Regions from separate parts of the Streptomyces sp. NPDC017676 genome, predicted to be linked through region 2. Evidence: riboswitches for the same ligand, from Rfam matches in the RefSeq annotation. Region 2 holds a riboswitch; each other region holds the start of a gene.
What was found. A riboswitch is a leader RNA that binds a small molecule or an ion and turns the genes downstream of it on or off. The one in region 2 is predicted to bind cyclic di-AMP.
Positions count from the first base shown of each region.

Region 1: it holds a riboswitch for cyclic di-AMP, as region 2 does, so the genes downstream of both, ACH4LD_RS10150 (peptidoglycan DD-metalloendopeptidase family protein) here and ACH4LD_RS08055 (transglycosylase family protein) in region 2, are expected to answer to the same signal.
Region 3: it holds a riboswitch for cyclic di-AMP, as region 2 does, so the genes downstream of both, ACH4LD_RS24470 (transglycosylase SLT domain-containing protein) here and ACH4LD_RS08055 (transglycosylase family protein) in region 2, are expected to answer to the same signal.

Region 1 is NZ_JBIRJA010000004.1:20,594-24,817, reverse strand. It holds gene ACH4LD_RS10160 (AraC family transcriptional regulator N-terminal domain-containing protein) at 1-551, shown strand, start outside; gene ACH4LD_RS10155 (SGNH/GDSL hydrolase family protein) at 646-1,431, opposite strand; gene ACH4LD_RS10150 (peptidoglycan DD-metalloendopeptidase family protein) at 1,658-2,569, opposite strand; cyclic di-AMP (ydaO/yuaA leader) riboswitch at 2,575-2,767, opposite strand; gene ACH4LD_RS10145 (alpha-galactosidase) at 3,038-4,224, opposite strand, start outside.
Region 2 is NZ_JBIRJA010000003.1:86,953-91,176, forward strand. It holds gene ACH4LD_RS08045 (septum formation initiator family protein) at 1-109, opposite strand, end outside; gene eno (phosphopyruvate hydratase) at 215-1,501, opposite strand; gene ACH4LD_RS08055 (transglycosylase family protein) at 1,812-2,525, opposite strand; cyclic di-AMP (ydaO/yuaA leader) riboswitch at 2,530-2,702, opposite strand; gene ACH4LD_RS08060 (transglycosylase family protein) at 2,886-3,977, opposite strand; gene ACH4LD_RS08065 (cytochrome P450) at 4,179-4,224, opposite strand, start outside.
Region 3 is NZ_JBIRJA010000011.1:89,214-93,437, reverse strand. It holds gene ACH4LD_RS24480 (outer membrane lipoprotein carrier protein LolA) at 1-170, opposite strand, end outside; gene ACH4LD_RS24475 (polyprenyl synthetase family protein) at 426-1,436, opposite strand; cyclic di-AMP (ydaO/yuaA leader) riboswitch at 1,980-2,161, shown strand; gene ACH4LD_RS24470 (transglycosylase SLT domain-containing protein) at 2,166-2,654, shown strand; gene ACH4LD_RS24465 (HAD family hydrolase) at 2,695-3,507, opposite strand; gene fahA (fumarylacetoacetase) at 3,718-4,224, shown strand, end outside.

The DNA.
Region 1 (4,224 bases), on a different contig from region 2:
GCGGAGGGACGCCTTCGGGGATCGCCGTCAGCGACGCTCCGCCCGCGCTGCTGGACGCGGTCGTCCGGTTGCTGCGCCTGCTCGACGAGCCCCGCGACCGGGCCGTACTGGCTCCGCTGGTCAAGCGCGAGATCCTGTGGCGCCTGATCACCGGCGACCAGGGGGCGACGGTGCGCCAGCTCGGCCTGGCCGACAGCGGCCTCAGCCACATCTCCCGGGCCGTGCGCTGGATCCGCGAGCACTACGCGGAGCCGTTCCGGGTGGAGGACCTGGCACGCATGTCCGGCATGAGCGTCTCCGCGTTCTACCGCAACTTCCAGGCCGTGACCGCGATGAGCCCCATCCGGTTCCAGAAGCAGATCCGGCTCCAGGAGGCCCGGCTGCTCCTCGCCACCCACCCGGGTGACGTCACGGGGGTCGGCCGGCGCGTCGGCTACGACAGCCCGTCGCAGTTCAGCCGGGAGTACCGCCGCCAGTTCGGCACGCCCCCCAGCCAGGACGCGGCCCGCCTGCGGACCGTCGTACGCACCCCCGTGGGCGTGCTGCCCTGAGCGGCCGGACCACGGGGGGGCGTTCCGCCCCGGAACGGCGGGGCCCGCGCCGGTGGTGCCGGCACGGGCCGTGGCGGGTGGCGGGTCGGCGGGGTCAGGCCACCGAAGCGATCCGCATCTTGATGTCGTCCGGCGACAGGGTGCCCTTGGCGGTCACGTGGTCGCCCGAGGACTCACCGCGCAGCCGTCGGCCGATCCAGGGGACGAGGTACTCCCGGGCCCACTGGACGTCGTCGCGGCGGACCTCCAGCGTGCCCCGGGGCGGCAGCGGCGGCCACGGCTGCTCCGGGTCGGCCGGGACGTCCAGGCCCAGGGCCTGTCCCGCGCGCAGCGCCACGCGCGTGTGCCCCTCGGGCGAGAGGTGCAGCCGGTCGTTGTCCCAGGCCCTGCGGTCCTGCACGGACTTGAGGGACCACAGGTCGAGGACGGGGCAGCCGTACCGGTCGGCGATGGCACGGACATGCCCGTTGTAGGTGGCGATCTTGCCGCGGAGATGCTTGAGGACGGGGACGCCCCGGGTGTCGAAACCGGTCGTCACCATCACGGTGCCGGCGGCCTCCGTCAGCCGGGCCACGGCGCGTTCGAAGCGCTCGGCCACCTCGTCGGGGTCGGTGCCGGGGCGGATGATGTCGTTGCCGCCCGCGCAGAAGGAGACCAGGTCCGGGGCCAGGGCGAGGGCCTGGGGCACCTGGTCGGCCACGATCTGGTCCAGCAGCTTTCCGCGCACGGCGAGGTTGGTGTACTGGAAGTCGCCCTCGGGACGCCGGTCGGCGAGGAGCACCGCGAACCGGTCGGCCCAGCCCACGAACGCCCCGTCGGGGCCGGGGTCGCCGACGCCCTCGGTGAAGCTGTCCCCCACCGCCACGTACGACCCGATCACTGATCTGCTGTCACTCTTCGAATCGTCTGCCACGTCGGACCATGATTCACCTTCGGATGTGACCTACGCGACCGTAAGCAGGGCTTGACGAATGGTGAGATGAGCCACTCTTAAATAGTTCGCAAAGCCAGGAATAGAAGCTGCACGGTACACCGAAGGCCGGACCCGGGGATCGTGGGTCCGGCCTTCGGCAGCGTGGCGGGCAGGTGGTGCGAGGGGGGCGGCGTCAGCCGACGGCGACACCGTGCGAGCGGAGGTAGGCGACCGGGTCGACGTCCGAGCCGTAGTCCGGCGTGGTGCGGATCTCGAAGTGCAGGTGCGGGCCGGTGACGTTGCCGGTGGCGCCGGACAGGCCGATCTGCTGACCGGCGGTCACGGTCTGGCCGGCGGAGACGGACAGCTGGGAGAGGTGGCCGTACTGGGCGTAGTAGCCGTCGCTCAGCTTGATGACGACCTGGTTGCCGTACGCGCCGCCCCAGCCCGCGGAGACGACGGTGCCCGCGGCGACGGCCTTGAGGGGGGTGCCGGCCGGGACGACGAAGTCGACGCCGGTGTGGTAGCCGCTGGACCACATGCTGCCGGCGACGTGGTAGCCGGTGCCGACGGTGGCCCCGGCCACCGGGAGGGTGTAACCGGCGGAGGCCGGCTGGGCGGCGGGCTTCGGCGCGGCCTGCCGGGCGGCCTCCGGCGCGGCGGAGTCCGTGCGCTTCGGGGCCGCCGGCCCGGTGGACTCGGGGGTCGCCGGCTGCGCGGTGGCCGGCGCGGCCTTCCCGCCGATGCTGAGCTTCAGGCCCGGGTGGATGAGGCCGGGGTCGGCGCCGACGGCCTGCCGGTTGTCGTCGTAGAGCCGCTGCCAGCCGCCGCTGACGTGCTGGTCCCGGGCGATCGTCGCGAGGCAGTCGCCGCTGCGCACGGTGTAGGTGCGCACGCCCGCGTCCTGCTGCGCGGCGGTCTTCTCCACCGCGTCGTGAAGGTGGTGTACGGCCGTTCCGGGGGCGGACCGCGCGGGGGTCGCGGCATGGGCTCCGGTGGCCCCGAGGAGGGGCAGGGCCAGGGCGGCGCCACCGGTTCCGGCGACGGCGAGGGAGCGGGAAAAACGCGGGGTCTTGGGACGTCGGTGCTTACCCTTGGCAGGCATGGCGCAATTCCTCTCCGGCGCCTGCGAGGTGAGCTGTCGGGTTCGGGCTGGAGCTGCCCGGCCGTGCGCGGCACGGCTGCACCCCTGGCCTGTCGCGGAGACCGGACAGGCCGTCGTACCTGGTGGGTCCCCCGCTCCTGCCGACGCGGGTCATGTGTGGGGAGTCCGGACGGCGGCAGGATTCGGCGTTCCGCCCGGGTCGGTGGCGAACGTAAGCGAGCAGGACGCGCGGAAACAAGCAGTCGGTTCCCGTTGTTCCGGTTCCGGATGATCGGATACGGGAATCCACGGTCACCGACCGTGAATTCCCGCCCCCTTCTCTCTTCCAATTCGGTTTTACAGAAACGGAATTACGTGGACATGACGCGCGACGGACGGTCACGGATATGACCCTCCTCACGCGCCACTTCCGCAGGGGCCCTCATTCCGCGGCGAGTTGGAATGAAGGCACCAATGCGGACAGAAAAGTCAGATGCGGCGCAGTCGGATGACCGTCGCATCCAGGTCGCCCTTGAGTCCGGTGCGCAGCCCGTGGTGCAGCAGTACGGCACCTCGGTGCACTTCGCCCGTTTCGCGGCATTCGTACGATGCCGTCGGGTCGAGCCCGCGCAGCCGCACCGCCGGCACCGGCTCGCCGTAGCTCTGGGCCTGCAGCCAGGCGAGGACGACGGTCTCCTCCCCCCGGACGTACTGCACGGCGCTCAGACCTCCTGCCGGAGGCCGCAGCCGGTACAGCTCTCCGTGCTGCACGACCGGGCGGATCTCCTTGTACAGCTCCACCCACCGCCGGGCCTCCGCCAGCTCCTGTGCGCTCCACTCCGTCAGGTCGCCGCCGACCCCGAGCACGCCCGCCATGGCGCTGACGAACCGGAAGCGCAGCGAGCTGACCCGCCCGTTGAGCTGGGTGTTCGGGCTGTCGGTGACCCAGGCCGCCATCACGCGCGCGGGATGGATGTGCGTGAAGCCGTGCTGGATGGCGAGCCGGTCCAGCGGGTCGGTGTTGTCGGAGGTCCACACCTGGTCGGTGCGGCCGAGCACGCCCAGGTCGATCCGGCCGCCGCCGCCCGAGCAGGACTCGAAGGCGACCCCGGGGTGCGCGGCCCGCAGCCGGTCCAGCAGGGCGTACAGGGCGCGGACGTGGTCCACCCACAGGCGCTGCGGGTACGGCTCCCCGGGCCAGCCGGCGTCGGTGAAGCAGCGGTTGAAGTCCCACTTCACATAGTCGATGGGGGCGCTGGACAGCAGGGTGTCCAACTGCTCCCACAGGTACTCCTGGACGTCCTCGCGCGCGAGGTTGAGAACGAGCTGGTTGCGCAGCTCCGTCCGCTTGCGTCCCGGCTGGTACTGCACCCAGTCCGGGTGGGCCCGGTACAGGTCGCTGTCCGGGTTGACCATCTCGGGCTCGACCCAGATGCCGAACTGCATGCCGAGCCCGTGCACCTGGTCGGCGAGCGGCTTGAGTCCGTGCGGGAAGCGGTCGGGGTTGGGCGTCCAGTCGCCGAGGCCGGCGCGGTCGCTGGTGCGGGTGCCGAACCAGCCGTCGTCGACGACGAACAGCTCGATCCCGATCTCGGCGGCCCGGCGGGCGAGCGCGAGCTGCTGCTCCTCGGAGATGTCGAAGAAGGTGGCCTCCCAGGAGTTGAACAGCACGGGCC
Region 2 (4,224 bases):
GGCGGGCCTGCCGTTTGGTCTGGGAGCGGTAGACGCGGGCCGCGGTCTGCTCGCCGAGCAGCCGCAGCCTGGTCGCTGTGGAGAAACGGTCCCGGTCCTTCACGGCCATCTGGCTCTCCGCCTCCCCTTTCACACGTGCGTACGTCCCCGGACACGGTACGGGACCGAGTACGGGGACGTACGTACGACTGGCTAAGCCTTACGCCAGGATGGCTCAGCCCTTGAAGCGCGGGAACGCGCTGCGGCCGGCGTACACCGCCGCGTCGTCGAGGATCTCCTCGATGCGCAGCAGCTGGTTGTACTTGGCGACGCGCTCGGAGCGGGCCGGGGCGCCGGTCTTGATCTGGCCGCAGTTGGTGGCGACGGCCAGGTCGGCGATGGTGACGTCCTCGGTCTCGCCGGAGCGGTGCGACATCATGCACTTGAAGCCGTTGCGCTGGGCCAGCTCGACGGCGTCCAGGGTCTCGGTCAGCGAGCCGATCTGGTTGACCTTGACCAGCAGGGCGTTGGCGGCGCCCTCCTCGATGCCGCGGGCGAGGCGCTCGGGGTTGGTGACGAACAGGTCGTCACCGACCAGCTGGACCTTGTCGCCGAGCTTGTCGGTGATGACCTTCCAGCCGGCCCAGTCGTCCTCGAACAGCGGGTCCTCGATGGAGACGAGCGGGTAGGCCGCCACGAGCTCCTCGTAGTACTCCGTCATCTCGGCGGCGGAGCGCTCCTTGCCCTCGAAGAGGTACTTGCCGTCCTTGTAGAACTCGGAGGCGGCCACGTCGAGCGCGAGGGCGATCTGCTGGCCGGGGGCGTAACCGGCCTCCTTGATGGCCTCCAGGATGAGGTCGAGGGCCTCACGGTTGGAGCCGAGGTTCGGGGCGAAGCCGCCCTCGTCACCGAGGCCGGTGGACAGGCCCTTGCTCTTCAGGACCTTCTTCAGGGTGTGGTAGACCTCGGTCCCCCAGCGCAGGGCCTCGGAGAAGGACTCCGCGCCGATCGGGGCGATCATGAACTCCTGGATGTCCACGTTGGAGTCGGCGTGCGAGCCGCCGTTCAGGATGTTCATCATCGGCACCGGCAGCAGGTGCGCGTTCGGGCCGCCCAGGTAGCGGAAGAGGGGGAGGTCGCTGGCCTCGGAGGCCGCGTGGGCGACGGCGAGCGAGACGCCGAGGATGGCGTTGGCGCCGAGGGAGCCCTTGTTGTCGGTGGCGTCCAGGTCGAACATGGCCTGGTCGATCAGGCGCTGCTCGGTGGCGTCGTAACCGACCAGCTCCGGGCCGATCTGCTCGATCACGGCGAGGACGGCCTTCTCGACGCCCTTGCCCTGGTAGCGGTTCGGGTCGCCGTCGCGGAGCTCGATGGCCTCGAAGGCGCCGGTCGAGGCGCCGGACGGGACGGCGGCACGACCCGTGCTGCCGTCGTCGAGGCCGACCTCGACCTCGACCGTGGGGTTGCCTCGGGAGTCCAGGATTTCCCGGGCTACGACGACGTCGATGGACGGCACGAGCATCTCCTTCTTGGATGTGACGCTGGAAGTGCGGGGCGGTGTGCCTTACGGCTGTGCCTTGCGACTAGAGCCTAACCGTCCCGGGGGCGTCGGCCACCGACCGACCGTCCCGTGGACAAGCCGACGGTACCTTTTGTTTCTCGCCGAAACAAAGGGTTCGGGGGGCGGTGGACGCAAAAATCCCCGCCCCGGTGCGTACGGGGGAACACGCACCGGGGCGGGGAGCCCGTGGGGACGGGGGGACGGCCCGCGGGGGGCCTTCAGCGCGGCCCGCGCGCAGGCGCGGGCCCGTGGCCGGGCTGGGGGCCGAGGCTCACTTGAGGTGCAGCTGCTGACCCGGGTAGATCAGGTTGGCGTCCTCGACGATGTCCTTGTTCAGCTCGAACAGCTTCTGCCAGCCGCCCTGCACGTGGTGCTTCTCGGCGATGGAGCTGAGGGTGTCACCGGTGACGACCTTGTACTCGCCGTCGCCCTTCTTGACCTTCTTGCCGGTCGGGGTGGTGACGGTCTTGCCCTGGCTCTTGCTCGCGCTCGCGGCCGGACGCTCGGCGGAGCGGGAGGCGGCCTGCTCGCCGGTGGAGCGGGTGGCGGTGGAGCTGCCCGAGCCGGTGGAGGTGCTCGGGGTGGAAGTGCTCGGCGCGGAGCCGTTGTACGGGGTGCTGGACAGGCCCGTGCCGCAGACCGGCCAGGCGCCCTTGCCCTGGGCGGCGAGGACCTTCTCGGCGACGGCTATCTGCTGCGCCTTGCTCGCCTTGTCGGCGGTGCCGGCGTACTGCGTGCCGCCGTACGCGGCCCAGGTGGAGGCGGAGAACTGCAGACCGCCGTAGTAGCCGTTGCCGGTGTTGATGGACCAGTTGCCGCCGGACTCGCACTGGGCGACCGCGTCCCACTGGGAGGCGGTGGCGGCGGAGGCGTTGCCGGCCGCCATCAGCGGAGCGGCGACGGCGGCACCGGTGACACCGGCGAGCGCGATGGCGCGGACGGCCTTGGACGGACGACGGTGCTTGCCCTTGCTGGAGAACAGCATGGATCGATCCCCTCACCGACGCCTGCGAGGTGAGCTGTCGGGTTCGGGCCGGTTGAGTTGCCCGGCCGCACTCCGCTTGCGCGGACTGCGGCTTCACCCCGAGCCGGTTCCGGCATCAACTGCCGGGCCCGGCACCTACCTTGGGTCCCCCGCTCCTGCCTACGGCGCTTGACGCGACGACTGTTCCCGGGCAACCGCTGGCAGGATTCGGCGTTGCGGCTGCCGGGGCTCGTGGTGACGAGCGGTCCCGACCGTAGACACGCGATCCGCGGAATTTCAAAGACGATCTAGGCTTCTGAGACTCATCCCACACTTTCACCAAACCGGACATTAGGGCGTTAACCGGGACGTCAACTCCCCCTATTCGCCGCCCGTTTCGCCCCCGACTTCCAGGGTCTGACCGGCACTGATGTGGTTCGGGTCGGCCCCGATGGCCTTCTTGTTGCCGGCGTACAGCGCGCGCCACCCGCCGTCGACGTCAAGGGAGTCGGCGATGGAGGCGAGGGTGTCGCCCTGGCGGACGGTGTACGTGTCCGTTTCGTGAGAGGCGTGCCGACCGGAGGACGTGGCGTTCTGACCGTTTGTCACGCTTTCGTCCGCACCGCCCTCGTCCGCGCTCGCGCCCCGGTGGCGACCGCCGCCGAGGGAGCCGGTGTCGACCAGGCTCCAAGAACCGGCGGCCTGCTGGGGGTTGCCCTGGAAGCCGGCGTCCGGAGTGGCCGTGGGCGAGCTGTCGGCCCCCTGGGCGCTTCCGGTGTCCGGCGCGGTGGACTTGCCGGACTTGGGGGTGTTGGTCCCCGCGGTGCCGGCACCCGCATCGGCACCCTTGCCCGGCTTGGCGCTCGGAGTGGTGACCTCTTCCGAGGAAGAGCCGGTGCCGGAGTCGGAGTTGGCTTCGGAGCCGGCATCGCTGGAGGGTGACGAATCCGGCAGATCGGATGAGTCGGAGCTGTCAGAGGAACCGGATGTACCGGAGTTGCCCGCCGATCCGGACGAGTGGCCCGAACCGCCGGTGCCACCGGAGCCGCCGGAGCCGCCGGAGCCGCCGACACCCGTGTCGACGTGCGTCGAGCCCGAGTCCTCGGTCAGACCGGACAGCAGGGCGCAGGTGGCCCAGGGCGTGGTGCCCTTGTCGGCGAGGATCTTCTCGGCGACGGCGATCTGCTGGTTGCGGCTGGCCTGGTCGGGGCTGGCCGCGTACTGGCCGCCGCCGTAGGCGTTCCAGTCCTCCTGCGAGATCTGCAGGCCGCCGTAGTACCCGTTGCCGGTGTCCGCGCTCCAGGAGCCGCCGCTCTCGCACTCGGCGACCTTGTCCCACGTGGTGCCGTCGGCCGCGTTGGCGCTCGCCGCGCCGAGCAGCGGGATGGCGATGGCTGAGCCGGTCACTCCGGCCGCGACGAGGAGAGCCGGGGCCTGACGGGGGCGACGGTGTCGGCCGTTCCCGGAGAGCATGCAGAAGCCTTTCGAGCGACAGCAGGACCGGCGCGGCGGATGGAGCCGGTCGCCGCGCTGATGGGTGAACGTATCGGCAGACGATCACTTGTCACAAGTTCATGCCGCACAGATCACGTGAAGATCACAGAGTTGAACGTCTGTCATCTTCCCTCGGAGAGGCCGTGCCGGACCCGGAAGGACCGCGTCCGGACGGTGTGTTCAAGTGCGGGGTGTGAACTCCACCGGCAGGGTGCGCAGGCCGCGC
Region 3 (4,224 bases), on a different contig from region 2:
GGCAGGTCGGGGTCACCGGAGTCGGCGAGCGCCGGGACCAGCCCGATCGTGGCCGCCGCCACCCCCACCACCGCGACCGGCACGGCGTACCGGGCGGCCTTGCGCCGGCCGGAGCGCGGGTGCTCGTCCTGCGCGGCGCCCACTGCGTCGTCGGATTCGTACGGTGCCATGTGTGCCTTACCTCCGTCGTCGGCGGCGGCTGTCCTCACGCTGGTCCGCTGGTCCACCCTGAGCCGCCATTCTCACCCGAAACGGTGAGGAGTGGTGATTTCCGTGGTGTCCATCTGACCAAATCGGCCGTGAACAAGCGTCAGACCTCGGAGGCAACTCCGTCTACACCTGCGGTATGACACCCGGCGGCCGTTTCTCCACCCGACCCGTAGGGGTCGGTCGGACGCCGGGGCCCGTACGGGTGACCGGCCGGGTCAGCCCGCGCGGTGCACGACCGCGTCGCACAGCTCGATCAGCGCCGCCTTGGCATCGCACTCGCGCAGCGGGGCGAGCGCGGCCCGCGCCTCCTCCGCGTACCGCACGGTGTCCCGCCGGGCCTGCTCCAGCGCGGGGTGCGCGCGCAGCGCGGCCAGCGCCTCGGCGTGCCGGGCGTCGTCGCTGAGGTCGGAGTCCAGCAGCTCGCACAGCGCGACGTCCTCCGCCAGCCCCAGCCGGGCGGCCCGCTCGCGCAGCCGGAGCACCGGCAGGGTCGGGATTCCCTCACGCAGGTCGGTGCCCGGGGTCTTGCCGGACTCGTGGGAGTCCGAGGCGATGTCCAGGACGTCGTCCGCGAGCTGGAAGGCGACGCCGAGCCGTTCGCCGTACTGGGTGAGGACGTCGACGACCGTCTCGTCCGCGCCGGACATCATCGCGCCGAACCGGCACGACACCGCCACCAGGGAGCCCGTCTTGCCGGCCAGCACGTCCAGATAGTGCTCGACCGGGTCTCGGCCGTCCGAGGGACCCGCGGTCTCCAGGATCTGCCCGGTGACGAGCCGTTCGAACGCGAGTGCCTGCACCCGGACCGCCTCGGGACCGAGGTCGGCGAGGATCTGGGAGGCACGGGCGAAGAGGAAGTCGCCGGTGAGGACCGCGACGGAGTTGCCCCAGCGGGTGTTGGCGCTGTCCACGCCACGCCGTACGGCCGCCTCGTCCATGACGTCGTCGTGGTACAGCGTGGCCAGATGGGTCAGCTCCACGACGACGGCGGAGGGCACCACGCCCGGCGCGTAGGGGTCGCCGAACTGGGCGGCGAGCATCACGAGGAGTGGCCGGAACCGCTTCCCGCCCGCCCGTACGAGGTGCTGCGCCGCCCCCGTGATGAACGGGACCTCGCTCTTGGTGGCTTCGAGCAAGCCTTCCTCGACAGCCGCCAATCCGGCCTGGACATCGGCTTCCAGAGCCTGGTCCCGCACGCTCAGCCCGAACGGCCCGACGACGGTCACGAGGGGTCTCCTGTCTGCTGGTGTCTGCTGGCGATTACACGGTTTGTCGATAGGTCGCTGCCATCACTCAAGTCAGCGTATCCGGTCCTCTTTCGATCACCGATAGCGCCCACCGGTCCAGCCTGGGCGATACCGGATCATGACCGGCATGGTTTTGATCACACAGTGTGAGCGGATTTTTATCCATATAAGAGTAATCCGGACACTGCACCCTCGCCTCGGCAACCACGCTCCTCATATGCCGGGTTCCACCATCACCCCGACTTCAGACGCGAATCCCTCTAATCCCCCATGTCCGACTTAAAACTGTTTGCTATTTCGTGAGTTGGGTCACGCGCCCGGTCGGCCCGCCCCCTCGGCCCGACCCTCGTGAGTCCTTGTCCCGTCGGCGAGTTGAGGATTGGCAACCGCAAAGGATCAAGCACCTCATACGGCGTCGATCAAGGTCAAATCGCACGTTGTATGACTCCGACCCTTGTTCCCGACATGTGCTCTCGCATACGTTCCGGGCCGTCGGGCGGACGCCGAATCCTGCCGCCGCCCGCATACCCATCGACGAACTCACTCGTACGGCAGGAGCGGGGGACCCAGGTAAGCCGCCGGTCCGGAACGGCACACGCCGCGCCGGGACGGCTAGGGGTGAAGCCATGCCTCCGTCAGGAGCACGGCCGGGCACCTCCCCGCCCGAACCCGACAGCTCACCTCGCAGGCGCCGGAGAGGAACGCCCCATGTCTGCTGTCGCCCAGCCCCGCCGTACCCGGAACAGCCGCCTCGTCCGCGCGCTCACCGCCGCCGGCACCGGCGCCGCCGTCCTCGCCCTGCCGCTCATCGGCGCGACCGGCGCCTCCGCGGCCCCCAGCACCGCCACCACGGCGGCCACCACCCCCGCCGGCTACCCGGACAACCTCGACGGCTGGATCCGCGAGTCGCTGGCGATCATGGCCGAGAAGCACATCCCGGGCACCTACAACGGCATCTACCGCAACATCATCCGCGAGTCCTCGGGCAACCCGAAGGCCATCAACCTCTGGGACTCCAACGCCGCCAAGGGCATCCCCTCCAAGGGCCTGCTCCAGGTCATCGACCCGACCTTCAACGCGTACCACGTGGCCGGAACGTCCTTCGACATCTACGACCCGGTCGCCAACATCACCGCCGCCTGCAACTACGCGGCCGCCCGGTACGGGTCCATCGACAACGTGTTCGGCGCCTACTGACCGGCACCGGCGGCCGGGCCGGGCGCTCCTGATACTCCGGTCAGCCGGCCGGGAAGAGTCCTTCGAGGACGACGGCGACGCCGTCGTCCTCGTTCGACAAGGTGACCTCGTCGGCCACCGCCTTGAGTTCCGGATGCGCGTTGGCCATGGCGACACCGCGCCCGGCCCAGTCGAACATCGGGATGTCGTTGGGCATGTCGCCGAACGCGAGGGCCCGTTCGGCGGCGATCCCGAGCCGTTCGGCGGCGAGCGCCAGCCCGGTCGCCTTCGTCACCCCGCACGGCTGGAGCTCCACCGTGCCCGGCCCCGACATGGTGACCGTCGCGAGGGAGCCCACCGCCGCGCGGGCCACGGCCGCCAACTCGTCGTCGGACAGAGTGCCGTGCCGCAGCAACACCTTGCTGATGGGCGCGCACCACAGGTCGTCCCGCCGGCCGACCCGCACCGCGGGCAGCGTCGGGTGGGGCATCCGATAGCCGGGCTCGATGAGCGTGAGCCCGTCCACGCCGTCCTGGTCGACCGCCGCGTAGACCTGCCCCACCTCCGCCTCGATCTTGCCGAGCGCCGTCTCGGCCAGCTCCCGGTCCAGCCGGACCGACCACAGCAGACGGCCGGTCGCGGCGTCGTAGACCTGGGCCCCCTGCCCGCACACCGCGAGCCCGGCGCACCCGAGGTCCGCGAGCAGCGGCCGCACCCGCGGGGCCGGGCGGCCCGTCACCACCAGGTGCCGGGCGCCGGCCCGCGCCACCCGCGCGAGCGCGGCGAGGGACCGGTCCGAGACGGTGTCGTCGCCGCGCAGCAGCGTCCCGTCCAGGTCAGTGGCGATCAGTGCATATGCCGGGGTGGGTGCCATGATCAGAGAATACGGACAGCACGCCCCGCCGACTCACCTGTCATTTCCCGCACTTACGTGCCGTCCCCGCCCAACCGCTCGCCGCGGACGGCGCGATGGGCGCTGCCCGGTGAGGCACTGCCCAAGACACGCTGCTCAGCCGTAACGTGTGGCCCGACCACATGGAACGCAGTGCCATGCATGGCCCGGATGAGAGTGAGGCAGCACCCCATGCCCCCCTTCGACGTCCCCGAGGGCGACCCCTTCGGTCCGTACAACCTTCCCTACGGCGTGTTCTCGCCCTCCGGCAGCACGGAGCGGAGGATCGGCGTCCGGCTCGGGAACCACGTCCTCGACGCGGGCGCCGCGGCCGCCGCGCTGGGCTCGCCGCACCAGCCGCTGCTCGCCCGGCCCACCCTCAACCCGCTGCTGGCCGCCGGCCGCGCCACCTGGTCGGACGTACGGCGCGCCCTCACGTCCTGGGTCACGGACCCGGCGCACCGCGCGACCGTCGAGCCGCTGTTCCACCCCCTGTCCGAGGTGACCCTGCACCTGCCCTTCGAGGTCGCGGACTACGTCGACTTCTACGCCTCGGAGAACCACGCCCGCAACGTCGGCCAGATCTTCCGCCCCGGCGCCGAGGACTCCCTCACCCCCAACTGGAAGCACCTGCCGATCGGTTACCACGGCCGCTCCGGCACCGTGGTCGTCTCCGGCACGGACGTCGTACGCCCCTCC